Regions from separate parts of the Marinilactibacillus sp. Marseille-P9653 genome, predicted to be linked through region 2. Evidence: predicted binding sites of a transcription regulator. Region 2 holds the regulator's gene; each other region holds the start of a gene.
The links. Region 2 encodes CtsR, which represses protease genes until heat stress. Its sites were predicted from a motif close to TTGGTCAAAAAAGGTCAAANA; they were not measured.
Positions count from the first base shown of each region.

Region 1: a site for CtsR is predicted at 2,530-2,550, ahead of LG377_RS09155 (ATP-dependent Clp protease ATP-binding subunit). Genes of this name have one in related genera too.
Region 3: a site for CtsR is predicted at 3,481-3,501, ahead of ftsH (ATP-dependent zinc metalloprotease FtsH). Genes of this name have one in related genera too.

Region 1 covers NZ_CAKAKH010000001.1:1,869,045-1,874,307, forward strand. The annotation lists gene LG377_RS09140 (NAD(P)-dependent oxidoreductase) at 1-225, opposite strand, end outside; gene ptsP (phosphoenolpyruvate--protein phosphotransferase) at 317-2,041, opposite strand; gene LG377_RS09150 (phosphocarrier protein HPr) at 2,041-2,307, opposite strand; gene LG377_RS09155 (ATP-dependent Clp protease ATP-binding subunit) at 2,675-4,945, shown strand; gene LG377_RS09160 (peptide chain release factor 3) at 5,014-5,263, opposite strand, start outside.
Region 2 covers NZ_CAKAKH010000001.1:2,152,034-2,157,296, reverse strand. The annotation lists rRNA gene rrf (5S ribosomal RNA) at 1-114, shown strand, start outside; tRNA gene LG377_RS10480 (tRNA-Val) at 135-207, shown strand; tRNA gene LG377_RS10475 (tRNA-Lys) at 220-292, shown strand; gene LG377_RS10470 (CtsR family transcriptional regulator) at 599-1,072, shown strand; gene LG377_RS10465 (ATP-dependent Clp protease ATP-binding subunit) at 1,091-3,592, shown strand; gene LG377_RS10460 (manganese catalase family protein) at 3,731-4,552, shown strand; gene LG377_RS10455 (hypothetical protein) at 4,636-4,974, shown strand; gene LG377_RS10450 (helix-turn-helix domain-containing protein) at 5,033-5,263, opposite strand, start outside.
Region 3 covers NZ_CAKAKH010000002.1:5,056-10,318, reverse strand. The annotation lists gene tilS (tRNA lysidine(34) synthetase TilS) at 1-989, shown strand, start outside; gene hpt (hypoxanthine phosphoribosyltransferase) at 1,030-1,566, shown strand; gene LG377_RS10510 (Na+/H+ antiporter family protein) at 1,727-3,043, opposite strand; gene ftsH (ATP-dependent zinc metalloprotease FtsH) at 3,590-5,263, shown strand, end outside.

The DNA.
Region 1 (5,263 bases), 280 kb from region 2:
AATCAGCTCACTAGATTTAGCAATCTCTTTTGGTGTTTCTTTCCATTGCGCACCATTATTAATCAGCTCTTCTGCTTTGCTTTTTGTACGATTATACACATTAACATGATAACCCGCATCCATTAGATGACCAACAATTGAAGCACCCATTACGCCAGTACCGATAAATCCGATTGTTTTCATACTATTCTCTCCCTTATAGAAATACTGATTACAGTATAGCACTCGTTCGACCTTAGTTCAGTTAGAATTTTCATTAATAAGCCATAAAAATAAAGCACTTCAAAAGACTTAACGTCTTCTGAAGTGCTTTTGTTTATTTTGCAGTATATTGTTCAACTAGTTTGATAACTTCTTCTGCTGAAGTGCATTCGTTAAGTGCTTTTTCACTTAATTCTTTCATCTCAGTTGAATCAAGTTCAGTTAATAGACTACGTGTTTTAAGAATGCTAGTTGCACTCATTGAAAACTCGTCAAGTCCAAGTCCAACAAGAATCGGCACAGCGATTTGATCTCCAGCCATTTCTCCACACATACCAGCCCACTTGCCTTCTTTATGCGCTGCATCAATAACATTCTTGATTAAGCGTAAAATTGAAGGGTTATATGGTTGGTACAAGTAAGAAACGCGTTCATTCATACGGTCAGCTGCCATTGTATATTGAATCAAATCATTCGTTCCAATACTAAAGAAGTCAACTTCTTTAGCAAACTGATCAGCTAAAACAGCTGCAGCTGGAATTTCAATCATGATACCAACTTGAATGTCATTAGAAACTTCAATACCATTTTCAACTAATTTTGCTTTTTCTTCTTCTAGAATGGCTTTCGCGCTTCTAAATTCAGGAAGAGTCGCAATCATAGGGAACATGATTCTCAAAGTCCCGTGAACTGACGCACGAAGTAAAGCACGTAGTTGTGTACGGAAAATCTCATCTTGATCCAAACTTACACGAATCGCTCTGTATCCTAAGAATGGGTTCATTTCATTAGGAAGTTCTAGATATGGAAGTTCTTTATCCCCACCAATATCCATCGTACGTACAACAACAGGTTTTCCATCCATGCCTTCTAGTACTGCTTTATATGCAGTATATTGTTCGTCTTCAGTAGGTAGTTCTTTTGAATCCATATAAAGGAACTCAGTACGGTATAAACCGATTGCTTCGCCACCATTTTCAGTTACACCATTTAAATCTTTAGGTGTTCCGATATTAGCAGCTAACTCAACATGTTTACCGTCTTTAGTTACACTTTTTTCGTCTTTCAAGCGTTCCCATTCAAGTTTTAAAGAAGCAAATTCTTCTGCTTTATCGTTGTAAGCTTTTTTAGTATCTTCAGAAGGATTAACGAATACATCGCCTTCCATTCCATCAACTACTAAAAAGTCACCTTCTGATACAAGTTCCGTAATGTTGTTTGTTCCTACAATTGCAGGAATTTCCAACGAACGAGCCATGATAGCAGAGTGAGACGTACGTCCACCAATATTTGTCACAAAAGCCTTTACAAATTCTTTATTTAACTGAGCAGTATCACTCGGTGTTAGATCTTCTGCAATGATAATAACTTCTTCATCAATAGTTGCAGGAGTTGGAAGTTTTACGCCAAGCAAGTGAGACATTACACGCTTACGCACGTCACGGATATCCGCTGCTCTTTCTTGCATATAAGGGTTATCTTCCATGCCTTCAAACATTGTAATGAACATGTCAGATGTTTTTTGAAAAGCAGCTTCTGCATTAACCTTTTCATCATTGATTACAGTGTTTGTTTGCTCTATCAAGTCAGGATCAGAAAGCACCATAGTATGTGCATCAAAGACTTGCGCCTCTTCTTCTCCAAGTGACTCAGCAGCAATTGATCGTATATTAGCAAGCTCTTCTTTAGCAGTATCAATAGCAGCCTGAAGACGAGTTACTTCAGATTCAACGTCTGAAATCGTCTTTTTCTCAAATGATAAATCAGGTTCTACTAAAAGATACGCTTTAGCTTGAGCGATACCATCACTTGCAGCAATACCAGATACTTGTGATGCCATTATTCAGCCATTCCCTCGTTTTTGATTGTTTGTTCGATTCCTTCGATTGCTTCAGTTTCATCTGCACCTTCAGCAGAGATTGTAACTTCTGCGCCTTGACCTACACCAAGTGACATAACACCCATGATAGATTTCAAGTTTACAGATTTACCTTTGTACTCTAAAGTAATATCTGAGTTATATTTGCTCGCAGTTTGTACCAATAAAGTTGCTGGACGTGCGTGAATACCTGTTTCTGCAGTTACGTTATAGTTGCGTTTTTCCATTGTAAGTTTCCCCTTTACAAATTTAATAGTTTTGAAAATAGTAAAATAACCGTTACCATATAATATACTCAAAAACAGTAAATTTAGGCATAATAAGTCAATTTTACCTTTCTTCCTATACAGATTACCACTTTTCTTAATTACCTACAACTATTTTTTACTATTTAGAGGTATTTATCACTTGAAAGTCAAAATAGGTCAGAGTATAATAAAAGATAGCGATAGGTCAAAATTGGTCAATGCGCTTTTTGCGGATATCTATCTGTGTAATTGATCACCAAAAATCAACTAATCTTTCCAACTGACCTTTTGCTTCTATCCTAGTATACTGTAATTACGATAAATAATAGAAAGGTCGTGACTAGAAATGATTTGTCAAAGATGCATGCAACGAAATGCAACCATTCATTTAACGACAAGTGTTAACGGAAAAAAACGTGAAATAGACTTATGTCAGAAATGTTATAGAGAAATTAAACAACAAGAGGAGCAAAGAAGAATGAATCAAGGAGCGGGACAAGATCCTTTCGGTTTTGGAAACTTCGATGATCTTTTCAAAGCTTTATCACAAAACAATACAGGACCACAAAATCCACAGACACCCCCTACTCAACAGAATTTTAGAGGTAATGGTCAACAACCTCCTCAAAATCCAAATCGTAGAGGTGGGCTTCTAGGCGAATACGGAGTAGATTTAACTCAAATGGCTAAAGAAGGAAAAATCGATCCTGTAATCGGCCGTGATAAAGAAATTGAGCGGGTTATTGAAATCCTTAACCGTAGAACTAAAAACAACCCTGTTTTGACAGGAGAAGCTGGTGTCGGTAAAACAGCTATCGTAGAAGGACTCGCGTTGAAAATTATTAATGACGACGTCCCACAAAAATTATTGAAAAAAGAAGTGATTCGATTAGATGTTGCTTCACTTGTTCAAGGTACAGGTATTCGTGGTCAATTTGAAGAGCGTATGCAGCAATTGATCAAAGAATTAAGAGATGATGATTCCATTATCCTATTTATCGATGAAGTTCATGAATTAGTAGGCGCTGGAACAGCTGAAGGCAGCAGCATGGATGCAGGCAATATCCTGAAACCAGCATTAGCTCGTGGCGAGCTTCAAATGGTAGGCGCAACAACATTAAATGAGTACAGAAAAATAGAGAAAGATCCAGCATTAGAACGTCGTTTACAGCCAGTCCGAGTGAGCGAGCCATCTCTTGAAGAAGCCGTCACTATTCTTAAAGGTATTCAAAAACAATATGAGGATTATCATCACGTTAACTATACGGATAAAGCTATCCAGAGTGCGGTTGAATTGTCTCATCGATATATACAAGACCGTTTCTTGCCAGACAAAGCCATCGATTTACTCGATGAAGCTGGATCTAAAAAGAACTTAACGATACGCACAATTGATCCTGAAGAAATTCAAGAGAAAATTGATGAAGCTGAAAAACAAAAACAAACCGCTCTTCAGCAAGAAGATTACGAAAAAGCAGCTTTCTACCGTGATCAAGTAACGAAACACAAAGAAATGATGAATCAGCAAACTCCAGAATCTGATTTGCCTGTTATTACTGAAAAAGATATGGTGCATATTATTGAACAGAAAACAGGTATTCCAGTCGGAGAACTGAAAGAAAAAGAACAAGAGCAATTAAGAGATCTCGATGATTCTCTTCGCAAACACGTTATTGGTCAAGATGATGCCGTTGAAAAAGTAGCTAAATCTATTCGAAGAAATCGAATCGGATTGAGACAAAAAAATAGACCAATTGGTTCATTCTTATTTGTAGGACCAACTGGTGTTGGTAAAACGGAATTAGCTAAAACATTAGCCTTGGAGTTATTCGGAAGTAAAGATTCATACGTTCGCTTAGATATGAGTGAATTTATGGAGAAACACAGCACTTCCAAACTGATTGGCTCTCCTCCTGGTTATGTAGGATATGAAGAAGCTGGACAGTTGACCGAAAAAATACGTCGAAATCCATATAGCTTAATACTCGTGGATGAAGTTGAAAAAGCCCACCCCGACGTTCTTCATATGTTCCTACAGATTCTGGATGATGGACGTTTAACAGATGCTCAAGGTCGTACCGTGAACTTTAAGGAAACCATTATCATTATGACAAGTAACGCTGGGACAACGAATGTTGAATCAAGTGTAGGTTTTGGTGCTCAAATCAGCGGACGTCAGCATTCACTTTTAAACAATCTAGGGGAATTCTTTAAACCAGAATTCTTGAACCGATTAGATGGTATTGTTGAGTTCCATTCATTATCCAAAGAACATTTGCTGGAAATCGTTACGTTGATGTTAGAAGATATTAATACAGCACTTAAACAACATAATATTACAGTTACAGTGGATGATGCTGCAAAAGAAAGATTAGTGGATCTTGGTTACGATCCTAAAATGGGTGCGCGTCCACTCCGTAGAGTGATTGAAGAGCAAATCGAAGATAAAGTTGCTGAGTTTTATCTAAACAATCCTCAAGTCGGAAATATTATGGCTACGGTAGACGATTCAAATTCAATCGTCATTACCCAATATTCTGAAGAATCTTCGACTCCATCCGAAACGATTGAAACAAAAAATGATGATTCTGAATCTTCTGAAGAAACAGATGAATAAGATATAAACACAAAAACGCACCTCCGTTCAAACTGCAATTGTGCAGTAACGGAGGTGCGTTTTCTATTTTATAGTAATGAAGTTAATTCAACTCCAGGATATTTGTCGCTGAACCATCTTTCTGCAAATTGATTTTCAAACAAGAACAACGGTCGATCAAAACGGTCTCTAACTAGCATATTTCTGCTAGATCCCATATTTTCATCTAGTTGTTCAGGATCAATCCATCGAGCGATTCTACTACCAATGGAAGTCATGACGACTTCAGAATTGTATTCATTCAGCATACGATGCTGGAACACCTCAAACTGCAATTGT
Region 2 (5,263 bases):
CGGTAATGATGGCGGGAAGGATCCACCTGTTCCCATTCCGAACACAGCCGTTAAGCTTCCCAGCGCCGAGGATAGTGAGGGGTTTCCCCTTGTGAAAGCAGGACGTTGCCGTGCAAGGCTTTTTTTTCTTTAAAGGAGGTTTAGCTCAGTTGGGAGAGCATCTGCCTTACAAGCAGAGGGTCAGCGGTTCGAGCCCGTTAACCTCCATATTTTTTTTCAGAGCCGTTAGCTCAGTCGGTAGAGCATCTGACTTTTAATCAGAGGGTCGCAGGTTCGAACCCTGCACGGCTCATCTCAATAGATGTGATACAAATAGATTCATTAAAGCCAATGTATAATGCAATGGCTTTTTTTGTTTATTCTATTTGCTGTAACTTTACTGAGTAAAGAGTTGATATTTGATTATTCTACCCTGGAAAAAATAGCAATGATGACAAGAGTTCTTGCTCTTTTAAATTACACATAACACTGGTATAATATGTTTAGTCAAAGTTAGTCAAAGAAAGAAATTGGTTTGAAAAGGAGGATATTGAAACGAGGTTTATTGGTCACTATAGCTATTAGTGAAAGGTAACAATCGTTTTGATAATGATTCAACATGGAAAATCAAAACATGTCAGATATTATAGAAGCTTATTTGAAAAAAGTTTTGAAGCAGCAAGAAAAAGTTGAAATCAGACGTAGTGAGATCGCACAATTGTTTGATTGCGTTCCTTCTCAAATAAATTATGTAATCAATACAAGATTCACGATCCAACAAGGCTATCTCGTTGAAAGTAAGCGCGGAGGTGGCGGATACATTCGGATTATCAAAGTTCGTTTGCTTGATGAGTCTGATTTAATGGATACGATGATTGAAATTATTGGGAAGAGTATCTCTGAAAGAGATGCACAATCAATTGTACAAACGTTGTACGAGGATGATATTATATCCAAAAGAGAAGCAAAGCTAATGCTAGTAGCTGTTGATAAAACATTGTATACTGGAGATCGAATAATTGATAATCAGATTAGAGCTAATTTATTGAAAAGTATGATCGCAAATTTAAAGTATGAAGAGCCAAGAGAATAGAAGGGCGGATTAAATTTTATGAATGAGTTATTTACGGATAAGGCCAAAAAAGCCTTGTTAATTGCACAAGAAGAAGCGAAGGGATTCCGCCACCGTACTGTAGGAACTGAACATATCCTATTAGGATTGGTAATAGAAACTGAAGGAATCGCTGGAAAAACATTAAGACAATTGTCTCTTTCAGAAGAAGAAGTAAAAGAAGAAATTGAACATTTTACAAGTTATGGACCGGGTAAGGCGTTACCTTCCAGTGCGGTATTACCGTACTCTCCTCGAGCACGTCAAGTCATTAAGTATGCTACTGATGAAGCGAGAAGAATGCAACGTCCCCAAGTTGGAACAGAACATCTACTTTTAGGACTTTTAAGAGATGATGATATTCTTTCTTCTAAAATCATGAATAATCTGGATATCAATTTATCTAAAACAAGACAAATGGTATTGAAAAAACTAGGTGTTCAAGAAAATAAAGGAAGAAATGGATTTAAAGGTCGCAGACCAGCAAAAGGACCGAAATCTGTAGATGGAACACCTACGCTAGATTCTTTAGCCCGTAATTTGACACAGGCAGCGAGAGAAGACCGTCTGGATCCAATTATCGGAAGAAACAAAGAAGTTCGTAGAATTATTCAGATTTTGAGTAGACGTACAAAAAATAACCCTGTACTAGTAGGTGATCCTGGTGTCGGTAAAACGGCAATTGCTGAAGGACTTGCACAAAAAATCGTTGCGGGAGAAGTACCTCCTGTATTGAGAAACAAACGATTGATGACTTTAGATATGGGTTCTCTTGTTGCGGGAACTAAATACCGTGGAGAATTTGAAGAACGTATGAAAAAAATCATTGATGAGATTTATGAAGATGGAGAAGTTATCTTGTTTATCGATGAATTGCATACGTTAATAGGCGCTGGTGGTGCTGAAGGCGCAATAGATGCATCTAATATTTTAAAACCGGCATTAGCTAGAGGTGAGTTGCAAACAATTGGTGCAACGACACTTGATGAGTACCAAAAGCATATTGAAAAAGATGCTGCGCTTGAACGTCGTTTCGCATCTGTTCAAGTAGACCCGCCATCAGAGATTGAAGCGGAAGCGATTCTAATGGGATTGAGAGAGCGATATGAGGAACATCATGGTGTTTCTATAACAGATGATGCAGTTCATGCAGCTGTACATTTCTCAACCCGATACATCACTTCAAGACAATTACCAGATAAAGCAATCGACTTGATGGATGAATCAGCGTCCAAAGTACGTATCGATTCTAGTGATCAACCAACAACAATGTCTAAAGCAAACCAAAAGTTGGAAGATCTAACTAGAATGAAAGAAGAAGCTATACAAGATCAGAACTTTGAAAGAGCTGCACAAATTCGAGAAAAAGAAATGAAACAACGTAAACGTATCGAAACACTTGTTCAGAATGAACAGACTTCAGATGAAGATCAACTTGAAGTAACAGCTAAAGACATCGCAGAAGTTGTTTCTCAATGGACAGGTATTCCTATCCAACAAATGGAGCAAAAAGAATCTGATCGATTACTCAACCTGGAAAAAGTGCTACATGAACGCGTTGTAGGACAAGGACCAGCGGTAATCGCGGTATCTAAAGCAATCAGACGTGCAAGAAGTGGATTAAAAGATCCTAATAGACCAATTGGTTCATTTATGTTCTTAGGACCTACAGGAGTCGGTAAGACTGAGCTGGCAAAATCTTTAGCTGAGGCTATGTTTGGTAGTGAAGATTCTCTGATTCGAGTAGATATGTCAGAGTATATGGAAAAATATAGTACAAGCAGACTAGTTGGATCTCCTCCTGGTTATGTAGGATATGATGAAGGTGGACAACTGACTGAGAAAATTCGTCAGAAACCTTATTCCGTGATTTTACTGGATGAAGTAGAAAAAGCGCATCCGGATGTATTTAATATTTTATTACAAGTACTGGATGATGGTTTATTGACTGATGGAAAAGGTCGTCAGGTCGATTTCAAAAATACGATCATTATTATGACTTCCAACCTTGGTGCTACAGCGTTGAGAGACGAGAAATCAGTAGGTTTCGGCGTTGTTGACAAACGATTCGATCATACAGCTATGGAAAAGAAAATTCGCGAAGAGTTAAAAAATGCTTTCCGTCCAGAGTTCTTGAACCGAGTGGATGATACAATCGTATTCGAATCACTTAAAAAAGAAGAACTACGCGAAATTGTTAAATTGCTTACGCAAAGCATCGTTAAAAGAATGGATGAACTGGGTATCACTCTTAAAATCACTTCATCAGCAATGGATGTTATTGCTAAAGAAGGATTTGATCCAGAGTATGGTGCTAGACCTTTACGTAGAGCTATTCAGTCTAAGATTGAAGACAAACTAAGTGAAGAATTGCTTTCTGGAAATATTGTTTCAGGTGATAAATTGACGATTGGCGCATCAAAAGGTGAAATCACGTTGAAAATCAAAAATCAATCCAGTGATATAAATCAGACAGAAGCGATTCCAGTTAAAAATCAGTAAGATGAAAAAAGACTAGCTATTTTATAGCTGGTCTTTTTTTAAGTAAATAAATAACAAGCTCTATTATTTGTTCACTTTACTTGATGATGATATAGTTCTTTTTGTACAATACTATCATAAAAGGAGATGTTTGTTTTTATGTTCATGCACAGTAAAAAATTACAATATCCTGCAAAACCAGACCGCCCGGATCCAATTATGGCAAGAAGACTTCAAGAGATTCTTGGTGGGCAATGGGGCGAAATGTCCGTTATGAATATGTACTTGTTCCAAGGTTGGAATGCCCGTGGAAATGAAAAATATAAAGACTTACTTTTAGACACAGCAACAGAAGAAATTGGACACGTTGAAATGATTGCGACAATGATTTCACAACTTCTTGAAGGCGCACCACTTTCTACACAAGAGGAAGCTGTTAAAGATCCTGCAACGGCTGCGATTATGGGTGGAATGAATCCACAACATGCTATTGTATCTGGACTTGGAGCAGCTCCAAGAGATTCCAACGGTAATCCATGGACTTCTAATTATATCGTTTCCAGTGGTAACCTGTTAGCAGATATGAGAATGAACGTAACAGCTGAATCACAAGGTAGACTACAAGTTGCGAGACTTTATGAAATGACAGATGATAAAGGGATTAAAGATATGCTAGGATTCCTTCTTGCAAGAGATACACAACACCAACTTCAATGGATTGAAGCCATCAAAGAACTTGAAGGAAAAGAAGGGATTGTTGTACCTGGACAAGTTCCTGAAAGTTATGAAGTCAGTGATGTTTCACATATTCTTTATAACTTCTCAGAAGGTGAAGATAGCAAGAAAGTCGTCGATGGTAAAAAAGCCGTAGATGGTAAAGAATTTGAGTATGGCGAAAAACCAGAAGCAATGGGAGAAAAACCAATGCTGAAACCTGTAAGTAAAGATGTATACAATACACCACCAAGTGACTTACTTTAATGAGTTGAAGTGCATATCTTTAGTGAAATAAAAAAATTTCTGTTATCCTATAAGTAACAGTTCAAGAAAGGATGACAAATTTTATGAAAAATATGGATAATTCAAACAAAGGTATTTTCTTAGGAATTGGTTTTGCCGTTTTAGTAGGTGTCGTAGCATTTGTATTTTCTTCTGACAATGCAATGGAAAAAACACATTCTGTTGTAAACCGCAAGAAAGCAAAACACTTATTCAAAAACAAAATGCATGGTGGGAAAAAATCTTCTAAAGTTGTGGATAAATTATCAGATGAAGAAATCAATAGCTTGATGGGAACAGTCAGTAAAGTCAAAGATATTGAAAATAGCTTATCTGACGTATCATCCGACTTCAAAGAATTTTTCAACGATAAAGTAAAAGATGCAAAAAAAGCACTCAAATAAAAATGGACCGTATAGTTGGCTTTTCAACTGTACGGTCTTTTTATTTTGTAATGTGATGTTAAAGGGTCAACAAGTAACAAAGCGCTAACTCATCGATTTGTTTTAAAGCCAGACCGGTTAATTCATGGAATCGTTCGATTCTATATTGAAGCGTATTTCTATGAACAAAAAGTGATTTAGCGGCCATACTGACATTACCTTGATTTTCCCATAAAGCACGAATCAATTCTTTAGCATCTTCTATGAGATCAATTTTTTCTTTTAAGGCATGAATGAGATGACTTTTACT
Region 3 (5,263 bases), on a different contig from region 2:
TTTTGATGAAGCTGGTGAGAGGTAGTTCTCTAGAACATCTTTCAGGAATAAAGCCTATAAGAGACTTTCATGGTAGAAAGATTATCAGACCACTTTTAGAATTTTCGAAGAAAGACTTATACGACTATGCTGAGTGTGTTCAACTCGTTTATTTTGAAGATGAGACCAATCAATCCCTAATGTATAGTAGAAATCGATATAGGAATCAGATATTGCCTCTGATGGAAAAAGAAAATGAAGCGGTTGAAGCACATCTCTCTAATTTTGCGCAGGAAATCAATGAATTATGGTCAATTGCACGGCCAAAAATAGAAGAACGAACCAATCAGTGCGCTGAATATACAGGAAATGAAATTAAACTTAATCGTTCTAAATTTTTGAATGAAGATAGAAGTATGCAAAAGCAAATACTTAAACAGCTACTAGAAAAATTGTATGAACAGTCAGAAAGTCAGTACAAGCAAAGTCATATCAGCTTATTGAATGACTGGCTGAAGCAAAAAGACCCCAATAGCTCGTTTGATCTACCGGGTGGATATATTGCGGTAAGAGAATATGAAAAGATTTTGATTCGGATGCCGCAAAAGTCTTTAGCCATTTTACCTGAACCATTGTTTATAAATGTTGGAGAATGGATTAAACTTCCTGAGCAGAAAAGATTAGGCCTATTTCGTTCATATTCTTGTCCGCCAGCTGAAAGTGTAGTAGAACAGATTATGCTTGAAGTGGATTCTATTTCATTACCACTCAAAGTCAGACACCGGAAACCGGGCGATAGAATTCGGGTAAAAGGCATGAATGGTTCAAAAAAAATCAAAGATCTTTTGATCGATAGAAAGATTCCAATGTCTCAAAGAAATCAGCTAATTATCTTAGAAGATGCAAGCGGTGAAGTTGTCTGGATTGTTGGGCTGCAAGAATCAAGATTGTCTATCTCGCCTAAACCTGATAGAATGCATTACGTGTTGTTACTTGAAGATCATAGTTAAAAAGAAATCATCAAATAAAATAGAAGGAGTCGATTAAACAATGAAATCAGATATGGAGAAAATTTTAATCTCAGAAGAAGAAATTCAAGCAAAAGTACAAGAGCTTGGAGCAATCTTGAAAGAAGAGTATCATGATAAGAACCCCTTACTTGTAGGCGTACTGAAAGGTGCGTTACCTTTTATGGCTGATTTAATAAAAGCCATGGAAATTTATCTAGAAATCGATTTTATGGATGTTTCTAGTTACGGAAACGAAACCACTTCTTCAGGAGAGGTTAAAATCCTTAAAGACTTGGATACTAATGTAGAAGGCAGACATGTGCTGTTTGTAGAAGATATTATCGATACAGGTCGTACACTAGCGTACCTTAAAGATATGTTCAAATATAGAAAAGCAGCTTCTGTGAAGATCGTTACGTTACTAGATAAACCATCTGGTCGTGCAGTAGATATGGAAGTAGACTGGATTGGATTCGAAGTTCCTCATGAGTTCGTAGTAGGATATGGTCTTGACTTTGCAGAACGCTACCGTAACCTTCCTTATATCGGCATTTTGAAACCAGAAATCTATCAGTAATCGATTCAATTAAGGTGAGTCAAGGCGATTAATCTTAAGCCTATCTAATCAGCACAATGTAAAATAAGAAGCCTACTAGTCCAAATTAACTAGTAGGCTTCTTACTTTTTAGTTTCCTTAATTTCATTGAATAGAGCAGTTTAAGAGTATACTGGAATGATTATAAAATCATTGCACCAACGATTCCAAAAATCATGATTGGAATGTTGTAATGAAGAAAGGTAGGTACACAGGTATCCCAAATATGATCGTGCTGGTGGTCGATGTTCAGTCCTGCTGTCGGTCCAAGTGTACTGTCAGAAGCAGGGGACCCAGCATCCCCAAGTGCAGCTGCTGATCCAATTAACAATACGATTGCTATCGCACTGAAACCGAGCTCTGTTGCAAGTGGGACATAGATTGCAGCGATAATAGGGATTGTTCCAAAAGAAGTTCCTATACCTAAAGTAATAAGTAAACCTAAAACGATCATACAAGTAGCGGCGACCAGTTTGTTTGTTCCAATCAAGCCAACGACTGATGCAACTAAGGTATCAACGCCTCCTGTCGCTCGAATCACGTCACCATATCCTGAGGCAACTAACATAACGAATGCAATAAAACCCATCATGCCAATACCACTTCTGATCATATCATCAATATCAGACCATTTTATTGCGCCACTAATAATCATTATCGCCAATCCGAGTATGGCACCTAATACTAAAGAGCCAACTGTCAATTGAACAATTAACGCAGCCACTGCCCCGATGATTGCAAAGGCATGGTTTTTATTAAATACGACATGCGGATCGTTTGCTTCATTCATTTCAGAACCCGTAAGATTTGGGCTTTCGTTTTGGTATTCTCTGGGTTTTCGGTAAGTAATCAATACAGCTACCAAAAGCCCAACGACCATAGCAAGGCCAGGTATCCACATCACTTGCCATATCTTTAGACCGTTAAGTGCTAAACCACTTGTAGCCATTTCTTTACGAATAATGTTATGAAAAATCAGTCCGTAACCAGCCGGAATGACAATATAAGGAGCTTTTAATCCGAAAGTTAGAGCTGAAGCAACGGCTCTTCTATCGATTTTCAGCTTATTCATTACGGGAATAAGGGGGGGAATAAGGATTGGAATAAAAGCGATGTGTACTGGAATTAAATTTTGTGAGAATATACTAATTAGGGCAATAATAAATATCAGTAGTTTTCCAGTACCTTTCATACGTCTAGATAGTGTTTGCGTAATGATTTTGGCTGCACCAGTTTTTTGAATCGCTGCAGCCAAAGCACCGAGCAGGATATAGTTTAGAGCTGTTTCGCTATTCTTTCCCATACCTCCAATCAAAGTATCCATAGTGTCTACTATAGACATTCCAGATATAAGACCACCAGCTAAAGCGGCGATAATTAACGCTAACAAAATATTCAGTTTTAACAACGATAATATAATCATTACCGCAACAGAAATTAAAACGGGGTTGCTTAACACAATAACACTCCTTTTAAATCAAATTTTTTCAATAGATTCTATAATAACATATGAATGACAATGAAATTGAAAAATGTAACAAAATTCAAAACAAGGTAAAAATCGCTAGTTAATATAAATTAGGTAATAAATTTCTAAGGAACAATGATAAGAAATGAGCGAAAAGATTCATTAATAAAAGTATGTAAGGTCATATCTAAAAGGACAGTCAAATCAATTTTGAGTTAGGGAGCTATACAATCAATGTGAAATGGGGGACATCTACTATAAAAAGATGGTCAAATTATGGTATAATAACTGAGTATGGATCCCCAAATTTCTAAAGAAAGTGTACAGGAGGGTGAACCGAAAATTGTATGCCTGTTCTTTTTATATTTATATTAGACTAATAAGATATAACATAAGAACGATGGTTAAAGAAAGGTCAAACATTTTTCATAGTCAAAAAAGGTCTAGTATGTTAACATAGTTAAGAATAAAACAATTATATTTCTAAATAGTAATTACTATTTAAATAAGATAACTTATAGTTAGATGGAGGATGGCATGAAGAAAGGATTTTTCAATAGCGGTCTCTTCTACATCATTGTATTTTTCGGAATCATCGGATTAGTTAGTTACTTCACGAGCGGTTCGGGTGAAACCTCACAGGGATATAGTTCAACAGAGTTTGTTCAACTCCTTGAAGATGATAAAGTAGAAGAATTTACGATTCAACCAACTGGAGGCATCTATGAAATCACGGGTACATTCCGTGAAGGAGAAGAAGTCCAAGTTGAAAACGAGACAGGTGTATCCCTTTTTGGGAATGTAGAGCAAGAAACAAGAAACTTTTCATCAGCAATTCTACAAAATGATTCTGCTGTGCAAGATGTTCAAGCTTTAGCGAATCAGAACAACGTAGAAATCCAGCCAATCGAAGAGCCTTCGGTTAGTATCTGGGCAAGTCTTCTAATCTCAGTGTTACCTCTATTATTACTGGTCGGGTTCCTTTATTTTATGATGAACCAAGCTGGTCAAGGTGGCGGCGGAGCAGGTGGCGGACGTGGCGTAATGAATTTCGGTAAGTCCAAAGCCAAAGAAAGTGATGCTAAAACCAGTAAAGTGCGATTTTCAGATGTTGCGGGTGCTGACGAAGAAAAAGAAGAACTTGTAGAAATTGTTGAATTTCTTAAAGATCCTCGAAGATTCTCAAATCTTGGTGCTAGAATTCCAGCAGGTGTTCTGCTTGAAGGACCTCCAGGAACAGGTAAAACATTACTTGCAAAAGCTGTTGCAGGTGAAGCAGGCGTACCTTTCTTCTCAATCTCAGGTTCTGAATTTGTAGAAATGTTCGTTGGTGTTGGGGCAAGTCGTGTAAGAGACTTATTTGAAAATGCGAAGAAAAATGCACCAGCGATTATCTTTATTGATGAGATCGATGCAGTTGGTCGTCAGCGTGGAGCTGGAATGGGTGGAGGTCACGACGAACGTGAACAAACCTTAAACCAGTTACTTGTTGAGATGGATGGATTTACAGGTAATGAAGGGATTATCGTTATAGCGGCTACAAACCGTCAAGATGTTCTAGACCCTGCATTACTCCGTCCAGGTCGTTTTGACCGTCGTATTTTAGTTGGGCGTCCTGATGTTAAAGGACGTGAAGCGATTCTTAAAGTTCACTCTAAAAACAAACCAATAGGACCAAGTGTTGACTTGAAACAAATTGCTAAGCAAACTCCAGGTTTTGCTGGAGCAGACTTAGAGAACTTGATGAACGAAGCAGCGTTGATTGCTGCTAGACGTGATAGTAAAACAATCGAAGCTTTAGATGTAGACGAAGCACATGACCGAGTCATTGCGGGACCTGCTAAGAAAGATCGAGTGATTTCTAAAGTGGAACGTAGCATGGTGGCTTATCATGAAGCGGGACACACAATTGTCGGGTTGGTATTGAGTGATGCACGTATCGTTCATAAAGTAACGATTGTACCACGTGGTCGTGCTGGTGGATATGCAATCATGCTTCCAAGAGAAGACCGATTCTTGATGACTAAAAAAGAAATGTTCGAACAAATCGTTGGACTTCTTGGGGGTCGAGTTGCAGAAGAAATGGTATTTGATTCTCAATCAAGTGGCGCTTCAAATGACTTCCAACAAGCAACACAATTAGCTCGTAGTATGGTAACAGAATACGGTATGAGTGATTTGCTTGGACCAGTACAATATGAAGGCAACGGT